DNA from 2 places in the Desulfotomaculum defluvii genome. Region 2 is predicted to be linked to the other one. Evidence: riboswitches for the same ligand, from Rfam matches in the RefSeq annotation. Region 2 holds a riboswitch; the other holds the start of a gene.

Evidence for each region. Region 2 has a riboswitch for cyclic di-GMP ahead of ACYQ03_RS17440 (GspE/PulE family protein). Riboswitches for the same ligand answer to the same signal wherever they lie in the genome.
Region 1: linked by a shared signal. The riboswitch ahead of ACYQ03_RS05030 (methyl-accepting chemotaxis protein) and the one ahead of ACYQ03_RS17440 (GspE/PulE family protein) in region 2 are both predicted to bind cyclic di-GMP.

Annotation. Positions count from the first base shown of each region.
Region 1 covers NZ_BAAHYV010000006.1:476,603-482,373, forward strand. The annotation lists gene groES (co-chaperone GroES) at 1-33, shown strand, start outside; gene groL (chaperonin GroEL) at 87-1,715, shown strand; gene ACYQ03_RS05025 (chemotaxis protein CheW) at 2,415-2,828, opposite strand; gene ACYQ03_RS05030 (methyl-accepting chemotaxis protein) at 2,847-3,314, opposite strand; cyclic di-GMP riboswitch class I at 3,579-3,665, opposite strand; gene ACYQ03_RS05035 (Crp/Fnr family transcriptional regulator) at 4,058-4,747, opposite strand; gene nhaC (Na+/H+ antiporter NhaC) at 5,136-5,771, shown strand, end outside.
Region 2 covers NZ_BAAHYV010000008.1:414,151-419,921, forward strand. The annotation lists gene ACYQ03_RS17425 (hypothetical protein) at 1-498, shown strand, start outside; gene pilO (type 4a pilus biogenesis protein PilO) at 461-1,195, shown strand; gene ACYQ03_RS17435 (TldD/PmbA family protein) at 1,284-2,735, shown strand; cyclic di-GMP riboswitch class I at 2,861-2,946, shown strand; gene ACYQ03_RS17440 (GspE/PulE family protein) at 3,021-4,694, shown strand; gene ACYQ03_RS17445 (type IV pilus twitching motility protein PilT) at 4,696-5,771, shown strand, end outside.

The DNA of each region.
Region 1 (5,771 bases), on a different contig from region 2:
CGTGAGATGGATATTCTGGCTGTTATTGAATAATTTTTTCTTTGTACTTACTCAGTAATTTTAGATTCTTAAGGAGGTTATAAACCTTGGCAAAAGAAATTATCTTCCGCGAAGATGCTCGCAGAGCACTAGAAAGAGGCGTTAATGCTCTGGCCGAAGCTGTTAAAGTAACCCTCGGCCCCAAAGGTCGTAACGTAGTAATCGAGAAAAAATTTGGTGCTCCTACCATTACCAACGATGGTGTTACTATCGCCCGTGAAATTGAACTGGAAGACCACTTTGAAAATATGGGAGCTCAATTAGTCAAGGAAGTAGCAACTAAAACCAATGATGTTGCCGGTGATGGCACAACCACTGCTACTGTTTTAGCTCAAGCACTGGTACGTGAAGGTCTCAAGAACGTAGCTGCCGGTGCTAACCCCATGATTATTAAACGTGGTATCGAAAAGGCTGTTGAAAAGGCTGTTGAAGAAATTAAAGCAATGGCTAAGCCCATCGAAAGCAAAGAAGCTATTGCTCAAGTTGCAACCGTTTCTGCCAACGATGATTCTATCGGTAACCTGATTGCTGAAGCTATGGAAAAAGTAGGTAAAGATGGTGTTATCACCGTTGAAGAATCCCAAGGTATCGGTACCAATTTAGAAGTAGTTGAAGGTATGAACTTCGACCGTGGTTATATTTCTCCTTACATGATCACTGATACTGATAAGATGGAAGCAGCCCTGACTGATCCCTATATCTTAATCACTGATAAAAAGGTTTCCTCTGTACAAGAACTTCTGCCTGTTTTGGAAAAGGTTGTACAAACCGGCAACAAGCCTGTACTGTTGATTTGCGAAGATCTGGAAGGCGAAGCTCTGGCTACTTTGGTACTGAACAAACTTCGTGGTACTCTAAATGTAGTTGCCGTAAAGGCTCCTGGTTTTGGTGACCGTCGTAAGGCTATGTTGGAAGACATCGCTATTCTGACCGGTGGTACCGTAATTACCGAAGAAGTTGGTCTGAAACTGGATAAAGCCGATCTAGAAATGCTTGGAACTGCCCGTCAAATTCGTGTTAAGAAAGAAGAAACCATCATCGTTGGCGGAGCTGGAGAGCAAGCTCAAATTGAAGGACGTATTGCTCAAATTAAGAAGCAAATCGAAGAAACCACTTCTGAATTTGACCGTGAAAAACTGCAAGAGCGCCTGGCTAAGCTGGCTGGCGGTGTAGCTGTAATTCAGGTTGGTGCTGCAACTGAAGTTGAAATGAAAGAGAAAAAGCTGCGCATCGACGATGCTCTAAACGCTACCCGTGCTGCTGTTGAAGAAGGTATTGTTCCCGGTGGTGGCTCTGCCTTTGTGAATGTTATTTCCTCTTTAGACAGCATTCAGCTGGATGGTGACGCTAAAACTGGTGTAGATATCGTTAAGCGTGCTTTGGAAGAGCCCCTGCGTCAAATTGCTAACAATGCGGGTCTGGAAGGCTCTGTAGTGGTAGAAAAAGTACGTACCACTGGCAAAGGTTTCAATGCTATGTCTGAAGAATATGTTGATATGATTACTGCGGGTATTATCGACCCAGCTAAAGTGACCCGTTCTGCTTTACAGAACGCTGCTTCCATTGCAGCTATGGTTCTGACCACCGAGACTTTGGTAGCTGATAAGCCTGAAAAGGAAGGCGCTAACCCAATGGCCGGAATGGGCGGTATGGGTGGCATGGGCGGCATGATGTAAGAAAAAGCCTGAATCCCGCTCATGCCAAGGGTTTGAGCTGTTCAGGGCCCTTTAGAAACCCTGTGGGGTAACAAAAGGGTAACATTTTCCGTCAAAACACAAATCCATACCTGGTAGAGGTATGGATACTTAGAGGCTTCTCATAAGTTCAACTTTTGGGAGGCCTCTTTTTTCATTGATTTGATTACGTGCATATATACCGTTCTGGTATGATCCCAAGACACCTTAGTATACCATCCTTTGTTGCATGTAATTCAACTAATTTGATTATACCGTAGAGGGAAAATAAAAATAATATTTTTCCAGCAAGTTTTTGTATGGCAAGCAACTAACAGATGCCCCAGGTATTAAACAACTCCTTTACAATACAAGACTAAATTTTTTAGACATAGTTGGAACAATACTTAAAAGAGGTTATAAGAACTCAAAATTAATAATTGGGGACTAGCCCATATCATGACTAAACAATTATATTAGTGAACATAACATCATTTTGGGTAACATAAGTTTATATTTGGCAGGGCAGGTATTTTATCTAAAATAAGGCAAACTAGCATATTATCAGAACTTAATATAGTTTTCTGAAAGACACAAAGGGGGAGTTGTTGAATCTAATGTGCTTGGTACTAACTAGGTATCTTCAAAATTAAAAGCCAAGAGATCTTTCCGACCGCTTGGCTTTGTTTAATAACCATTTAACTAAAAACTAAATTTGTCAATGTCTAAGATTAACCATAACTCTTCACCTTTTTTAACGATACCTTTAATATATTGATTACTTCCAACCTTTAGTTCTACCTGTTGTATTTCATCATCCTGGAAATCCTCTACTTCACATACGTTATCAACTATTAAGCCATACTTACGATTACTGACATCAGAAATAATTATTCTAGTGTCTTCAGTAAATTCACCTTCTGGTAAACCTAAATACCGTCCTAATCTTACCACGGGAATAACCTTTTCTCTTAAACTGATAACCCCTTCAATAACACCAGATGTGCCAGCAATAGGAGTTATTTTTTGAAGCTTAATAATTTCTTGGGAGGACATTATGTCTATTCCGTACTTAATATTACTAATCTCAAATATTACAGCTTTAGTTCTGGCCATTATTGAAACACCATCCTTTTATAATTCATCATTAGATAGTTTACTAAGTTGCTCGGATAGTGCCATTATTTCTTCAACGCTTGCATTTACCTCTTGAACTGCAGCTGCTTGTTGTTCGGTAGTGCTTAAAGTAGAGCTGGAAGATTCCAGTGTTTTATGAACTGACTTTTGTATGTTAGTTGTTAAATCTCGTATTCTTATAACTGTTTGCTTAGATTCATCAGATAGTTTTCTAATCTCTTGGGCTACAACTTCAAAACCTCGACCTGCTTCGCCTGAGCGTGCTGCCTCAATTGCTGCATTCAGACCTAGCATTTTAGTTTCATCGGCTATCTGTTTAATAAAAGCCAGTACTTCATTAATTTGAGCTGAAAGAGACTGTACATTTTCTATTTCTTTATTTAATAGGTGTTGGTTTTGTGAAACCTCTGCTCTGATCTTTTGATTTTTATTACAAAATAAACTTTCATGATCCCTGCTGGTCACTGGCTATGATAAAAATTGAATATGACCTTTAATTTTTACAAAACACCTAAATCTATATTTAGAGCAAGATTAGTTCGTTGTTTTATGCGGAGGTTTGACCCCGATAGATAACTGAATGGAAAAACTTTTGAGAACAGGATTTGGATCTAAAATCAGGATAAAGAGATGTGTGGGGTTGGTAATATCATAAAAAAAACCATCAAATTTGTATTTGAAGGGCAAACCAAGACACAATTACCTTTACACTGTAAAAACACCATATGTATAGGCAACCTGGCAATCATACCTATTAATAGGCTTAGACCCAAGGCTTTGCGTCCCTAACTTTCGTTAAGTTTGCCGTTTCTATATTTTTTGACAAATTATGATAAATAATAAGCTAATAATACATTATTTTACGAGTATTTGCAATTTACGAAAAAGATGTTAATTTTATTAGTTAGGATCTTAGAATTTTAGTCTGTTCCTATTACGTGTGATGTGTGAACAACTGACCAGAAAGAAAATATGATAATCAGTTATAGTTCTCCACTGAAATTAATTCCCATATTATAAAGCATCCTTGTACAGTCCAAGCTATTCTTCAGCAAAGTCCTCAAACAGGGTGTTTTTTCTTCAGCATAGGTCTTACCAATTCATAATACGGAATCAGGGCTGCAAATATTGCATTATTTATAAAAAAATGCAATATTTGCAGCCCTGACTCCATGTACCTTTAAGCATTTAAGAAGCTACAACCTATCTTAGTCTATTTTGCTAAATATTCCTTTCAATATATCTAGATCTTTTACTATAACATGACGCGTGTGATCTTCTAATGCATGTAATTCCTTTAAACGTTTTAGTGCTTGGTTTACAGTAACCCGGTGCATTCCTAAAACACCCCCTATGTCTTCCTGTGTAAGGGGAATCATTGGGGTACCTTTTTTATCTGTAAGATTATGTCCTTGGTGCAGCAGGTAGACTAGTTTGGCCACACGTACGATTGGTTTGTTGAATGTGAAATCTTCTACTTGTGTTGATAAAATATGAACTTTCCTTGATAACATTTGGATAATAGATATGGTAAGATCGGGGTGTTTCGCAATTATTTCTTGTAATACCACTTCTTTAGGGAATACATAGATTTCACAATCAGTAAGGGCAACAAAACTATAGTCACATGGTTTCTGGTTAAAAAAGGGTGTCTCGCCAAAAATACAACCTGAATCAATATACCAGACAATTTTCTGATGTCCTGAAGGACTAATTGCAACGGTTTTAACCCGTCCATTTTTTAAATAATAAAGGCAGTCAATCAGTTTACCTTCATCTATAATAATACCTTTTTTTTTAACTTGCTTAACTCTTCCTTTGCTCAAGACACTATCCCATTGAATTTGCTGGTCTGTGTATATCCACGGAGAGCCTAATAATTCTAATTTTGTATTCATAGTTATTATGTCCCCTCTGATATAGCTAATGCACATGAAAAGTATACTATGTTTTGTCAAATCGGACAATGTAAATGCTAATGTGTATTCTAAAAAAGTAAATTATCTCAAAAAATAATTAACTTGTAAATATGACAACAGACTTAATCAGGTAATTTACTTATCATAATAGCTAAGAGGAAACCATGCATGGAATCTGGTGTTTGTTGAAAAGTTACACAAAACCACAGTTAGGAGGGATAGTTTTAACTTTTGTGCCTAATAATGCAAGAGGTAGCTATTTAGGTCACCGTAAGGCACTGCGGTGCTGTTGAATATCCGTAAGCATAATTGGTTATGAGTTTATTGTTCATTTTTGGTAGATATATTGAGATGGAGGTTGAGCATATTGGCAGATGGTAGTGAAAGAAAACCAAGTTTGTCTGAAGCCACTATGGCATTTGTAATCCCTGTAATGTTTATATTATGGGGCACAGTTATTGCAAAATTACCTGCTGTACTTGCATTGATTATTGCAACAGTAATCGCTTGTTTATTTGGCAAATACTTTGGTTACTCATGGAAAACTTTGCAAGAAGGTATGTTCGAGTCTGTGTATCGGGTTAATATTGCTATTTTTATTTTGATAGTTGTGGGTATGTTGGTAGGTGTATGGATTCTTGGGGGGACTATTCCAACTATCATCTATTGGGGTCTTAAACTTATATCTCCATCTAGTTTTCTTGTTTCAACTTTCTTATTGTGCGTGGTTGCTTCTACCATGACTGGGACATCATTTGGGACCATAGGAACAGTTGGTATTGCTTTAATGGGTGTTGGTCAAGCACTTGGTTACCCATTACCGTTAATTGTTGGGGCGATTGTTTCTGGAGCTTATTTTGGAGATAAAATGTCTCCTGCATCTAGTTCAACAAATATTGCCTCCTCTGTTTGTGAAGTTGATTTGTTTAGCCATATTGGTTCAATGATGTGGACAACATTACCTGCTGCTGTTCTAACAGCTATTATTTACACTATCATGGGT
Region 2 (5,771 bases):
CTATTAGTTCAACAACGAGACAAAAGCAAACGAATAGAAAATTTAATGGTCCTAAACAAAATGAAGCAAGAACAACTTGTTGCCCTTTCTGGCATCGCCAGTAACCGACTGCAATGGTATGACCTACTACAAGATTTACCTCTAGCACTGCCCATGGATACTTGGGTTACAGGTATTGAAATCAAAAGGGTTGAAGGCATCTCCACGGCAGGAGGATTTGTATCTTCTGTTTTAGGTCCCCATAACGGAATTGCACAGGAGAATCTAAAAACAAAGACTAGCGAGACAATTAACAACATCCCCCAGTCGCCACCAGTTCCGAATATACTGTATATCTATGGTGCCTGTTGGGCCATAGGCTCCGTGGGCGTGTTGGTGGACAACCTAAGCAAATTGCCCTATTTCCACAATGTAAAACTGGTGGAAGCAAAATATGATCGGGAAAAGGGAATGATAAAGTTTGAACTGGTGGCTAAAATTAAAATTCCTCAGTCCTAGGGAGAAAGTACTCCTCCTAGGCCTCCTTGGCATGCTGGTTTGCCTGGGTTTTTACAGCTTGGTTTTGGAGAAGCAAATTAATCAATATACAGATCTGGATAGCAAGCTTCAGCTTACCCAGCAAGAATTAGCTAAGGCCCAAAAGCTATTGGCAGGGGAAAAACAGCAACAGGAAAGGGCTAAGGAAGTGGAAACTAAACTTAACTCGGTCCTATGCCTGTTTAATACTCAGGTGCACACCGGGAATGTCCTGGCCTATTTAAATTGGCAAGCCTATAAAAGGCATACTTTCCTACAAGATCTTAAGCCCTTGCAGGTGGTAGATAAGAAATATTATTTTGAGATTCCCTTTACCTTAAAGGTTCAAGGTAACTACCAGTCTGTTGTGAACTATATTCAGGTACTAGAAAGCTTACCTAATGTATCAGAAATTCGCAGGGCGGAATTTCGCCCGGTTGACAATATAACCACGAGTTTAGAAACCAACACAGACATTACAGTAGAAATAGACATGGTAATTTTTTCAGCGAAAGATGCAACCAAAGCCCTAGTGGAAGGTAAGGAACTGGCAGAACGCTGGAAGGTTGGACGGGATGATGCCTTTCAATGGTTGGAACCTCTTTCTCCACTGGATGAGATGACAATTCCCTATTCAGGAACCCTTCAAGACAAACAGGAACTAATTGGCAATGGATAAAATATAATATAAAATGATACACATAGATTCTCTTTAATAGGTAGAAACTAGAAAAAATAGTCTGTGGAATTTTAGGAGGGACCCAATGTTGGTTGATAAAAACGAATTACAAGAGGTCTTAAATGTTGCCCTAGCCAATGGCGGCGACTTTGCTGATATTTTTATCGAAGAGAAACAAACAACTGGTATTGGTATGGAGGCTGGTAAAATTGAACGGGTTAACTCAGGTCTGGATGCCGGAGCTGGTATCCGGGTGTTATCTGGGGAAGTCACAGCCTATGCCTATACCAATGACCTGAGTAAAGCTGGTCTGCTGGAGGCAGCTAAAATTGTCAGTCATGCTGCCAAGGGTAATAAAAAAGACCTTAATTTAGATTTAACTTCTATTAAACCACTGGTTAACTTTGAAATTAAAACTCGACCGGAAAGTGTTCCCACCACTGCTAAAGTGGATTTGGTAAAACAGGTGGAAAGAGCCGCCAGAAGGGTGGATACAGAAAAAATCAAGCAGGTCATCGTTGGTTACGGTGATACTGTACAAAGGGTAACCATCGCCAACACCGAAGGTACCTTTGTGGAAGATGAAAGAATCCGTACCAGGATAATTGTCAATGTGGTGGCTTCGGAAGACGGTGTGATCCAAACAGGCTATGATGCCATCGGCAGTCACGCAGGTTTTGAATTGTTTGAGCAACACAATCCCGAAGAATTTGCCCGGGTTGCGGCCCAGCGGGCAGTCAATATGCTTAGTGCTGTACCTGCCCCCTCTGGTAAAATGCCTGTGGTAATGGCTGGAGAAGCCGGTGGCACCATGGTTCACGAGGCCTGCGGTCATGGACTGGAAGCCGATTTGGAACAAAGGGAACTGTCGGTTTACACCAACAAGAAGGGTCAGCAGGTGGCCAGTGAATTGGTAACGGTGGTGGATGACGCCACCTTAGACAATCGTTACGGTTCCTACCGTTTTGATGATGAAGGGGTACCATCCCGTAAGGTTACACTTATCGAAAATGGTATCCTAACAGACTACCTTTATGACCATTTGACAGCCACCAAGGAAGGTCGGGAGTCCAATGGACATGGGCGCCGGGAATCCTACCAGCACAAGCCAATACCTCGTATGGCCAATACCTACATTGCCTCTGGCAAAGAGGATCCAGAAAAAATAATTAAAGACTATAAAAGTGGTTTGTTGGTCAAAAAAATGGGCGGTGGTCAGGTGAACACCACAACCGGAGATTTTGTCTTTGATGTAGCTGAGGGTTATTTGATTAAGGATGGTCAAATTAGCCAAATGGTCCGCGGCGCGACCCTTACGGGCAATGGTCCTGAAGTATTACGTATGGTGGAAAGGGTTGGGTCCGATCTGGGCTTTACTATTGGTACCTGTGGTAAGGATGGCCAAGGGGCGCCGGTTTCCGATGCCCAACCTACCATGGCCATCAAAGAACTGGTAGTGGGGGGTACCGCCCACGGCGATGATACTCAACAATTGAGCAGGCAGTTAGAAAAATGCTCTGGAAAGATTAGAAGAATCTAAAAAATAGGACGGCTATGGTCGTCCTATTTTTTGCATTTAAATTATTTTTAGATATTTTTATATTTAGATTATTTAATTCAACAGGATATTTATAAGAAAAGTAGAATATCATTAACCAATATGTAGAATATTTGAGGCATACTTCCTGAAAGGGAAGGACGCAAAGCTTCGGGCCTAAAGACATTAAGTCTATGGTAGCCGGGTTGCCTTAGGCTTAAAAAACGAAACCTAAGTTTTATTACGATTGGTTTCGTTTTTTTTGTATTAATATATTGGGGGAAGGTTATGAAATTTACCCGTAGTTTTTTAGGAACCTGGTTAGTTAATGAAGGTATTATTAGTCAAAAACAACTGGAAGAAGCCCTAGACTATCAAAAACAAAACCCAGGTGCTGGTGTTCTGGGTAAGACTTTGGTCCAGTTGGGGTATTGTTCGGAGGACGATATAGCTCGAATTATTGCGAAGCAAGCGGGGGTTCCCTTTGTTTCGCTTGAAAATCACACCATAGACCCCGCCGCTGTTGCCACCGTATCTATTGAAGTAATGAAACGCTATAAAGCATTTCCCATTGGCTTTAGTGAAGGTAAGCTATTGGTGGCGATGCAAAAACCTACGGATATTGTAGCCGTTGATAATTTGCGTGCTTTAACAGGTTTTGAAATTATGCCGGTATTTTCTCCTGATAGTGAACTGGAAGTGGCCTTTGAAAAGTATAGCCGAGAAGCTATGGAATTCAACAAAGTTGAAGAAGAAACACAGCAGATTGAAGAAATAACAGCCACTATAGATGACGATCAGAAACCAGCTGTCCAGTTGGCCAATATGATTTTATCCCAGGCTGTGGCCGCCAAGGCCAGTGATGTTCACATAGAGAGATACGAACAACGTATGAGGGTGCGCTTTAGAATTGATGGCGTCTTGCATGATATCATGGAACCGCCGGTAAAGATGCACGCTTCCTTGGTATCTCGGATTAAGGTTATGGCCAATATGGATATTGCCGATCGTAGGTTGCCCCAGGATGGACGGATGTCCCTGAAAATCGAAGGGAGACCCATTGATATTCGTGTGGCTACCTTACCCACAGCCTATGGTGAAAGATTGACCATGCGCCTGTTGGATGGCTCCGCCAGGATGATTACCCTGGGGGAACTGGGCATAGCTAAAGAAATTCTTGAAAAATACCGTGAGGTTATTAATTTACCTTATGGTTTTATATTAGTTACAGGTCCCACCGGAAGTGGAAAAAGTACTACCCTATATGCCAGCCTAACTGGGGTGGATCGGGTCGGTAAAAATGTTATTACCATTGAAGACCCTGTTGAATATCGTATTGAAGGAGTTAATCAAATTCAAGTTAATCCCCAGGCAGGTCTTACCTTTGCTTTGGGCCTTCGTTCCATCCTGAGAAGTGATCCGGATATTATCATGGTGGGTGAAATCCGGGACCAAGAAACCGCTAAAATTGCCATTGAATCAGCCATGACCGGTCACATGGTCTTTGCTACCTTACATACCAATGACGCACCTGGTGCCATTAGCCGCCTAACGGAAATGGGTATTGAGCCCTTTCTTACTGCGTCCTCCTTAGTATGTGTTTTGGCCCAGAGGTTAGCACGGGTACTCTGCCCCCATTGTAAGGAAAAGATCCAGTTAACCAGAAAGGATTTGGCCAAAATTCCTGACTTTCCCTTTGCAGCAGGTGAAGACGAAGTTACCCTGTATAAACCGAAGGGATGTATGAGGTGCAGCAACACTGGCTTCCGCGGCAGGTTAGGTATTTACGAACTATTATTTGTTACAGAAAAAATCCAACGTTTGGCTCTGGCCAAGGCCTCAGCTAAAGAAATAACTAAGACTGCCCTAGAAGAAGGTATGGTCGTTCTAAGGCAGGATGGTTTACTAAAGGTCAAACAAGGTATTACTTCCCTGGAAGAAGTATTAAGGGTGGTTGTGTAATATGGAAAACCGAAAAGTACCGGATATCAATGAGATATTAATGCGTACCGTAAATATGAAAGGTTCAGATTTGCACTTAAATGTGGGCACCTCTCCGGCAGTTCGTGTATATGGTGAACTTGTACGCATGGAAGATGTACCCAGGCTGATGCCCAAGGATATTGAAAATATCATTTATCCTATTTTACAGCCCCACCATCGGGAACAACTGGAGAAGAATTTAGAACTGGATTTTTCCTATTCCATTCCGGGAGTTAGCCGTTTTCGAGGCAATATTATGTGGCAAAGGGGAACCTTGGCCGTCAATTTTCGGGTGGTTTCCATAGATATTCCCAAACTGGCTGATCTAGGTTTACCGCCCACGGTGAAGGAGTTTTCCCGCTTGCCTCGGGGGTTGGTGCTGGTAACCGGACCCACCGGCAGCGGCAAATCCACTACCTTGGCTTCAATTATTGATCTAATAAATGAACAAAGAAGCTTAAATATTGTTACCATAGAGAATCCCATTGAATTTTTGCACAGTCATAAAAGGTCCATTGTCAAACAGCGGGAGGTGGGTATTGACACTCACTCCTTTGGCAACGCTCTCCGTCATGTCCTGCGCCATGACCCGGATGTTATCTTGGTGGGGGAGATGAGAGATATCGAAAGTATCTCCATAGCACTTACTGCTGCGGAAACTGGTCACCTGGTATTTTCAACCCTGCATACCCAAACAGCCACCCTGGCTGTACACCGTATTGTTGATGTGTTTTCCGACAGTATGCGCAATCAAATCAGACAGCAGTTGGCAGACTCATTACAGGCTGTCATTGCCCAGCAGCTTATACCCCAGGCAGACGGCAAAGGAAGAACTATCGCAGTGGAACTATTACTTACCAATCCCGCTGTGAGAAATTTAATTCGTGAAGGTAAAGAGCATCAACTTTATACGGTCATGCAGACATCCCGTAACAGCGGTATGCAGACCATGGATCAGGCCCTGGCTAACCTTTGTTTATCAGGAAAAATCACCCGTAACATGGCTCTCGAACGCTGCGTTGACAAAATCGAACTGGAACGAGCTTTGAATAGGGG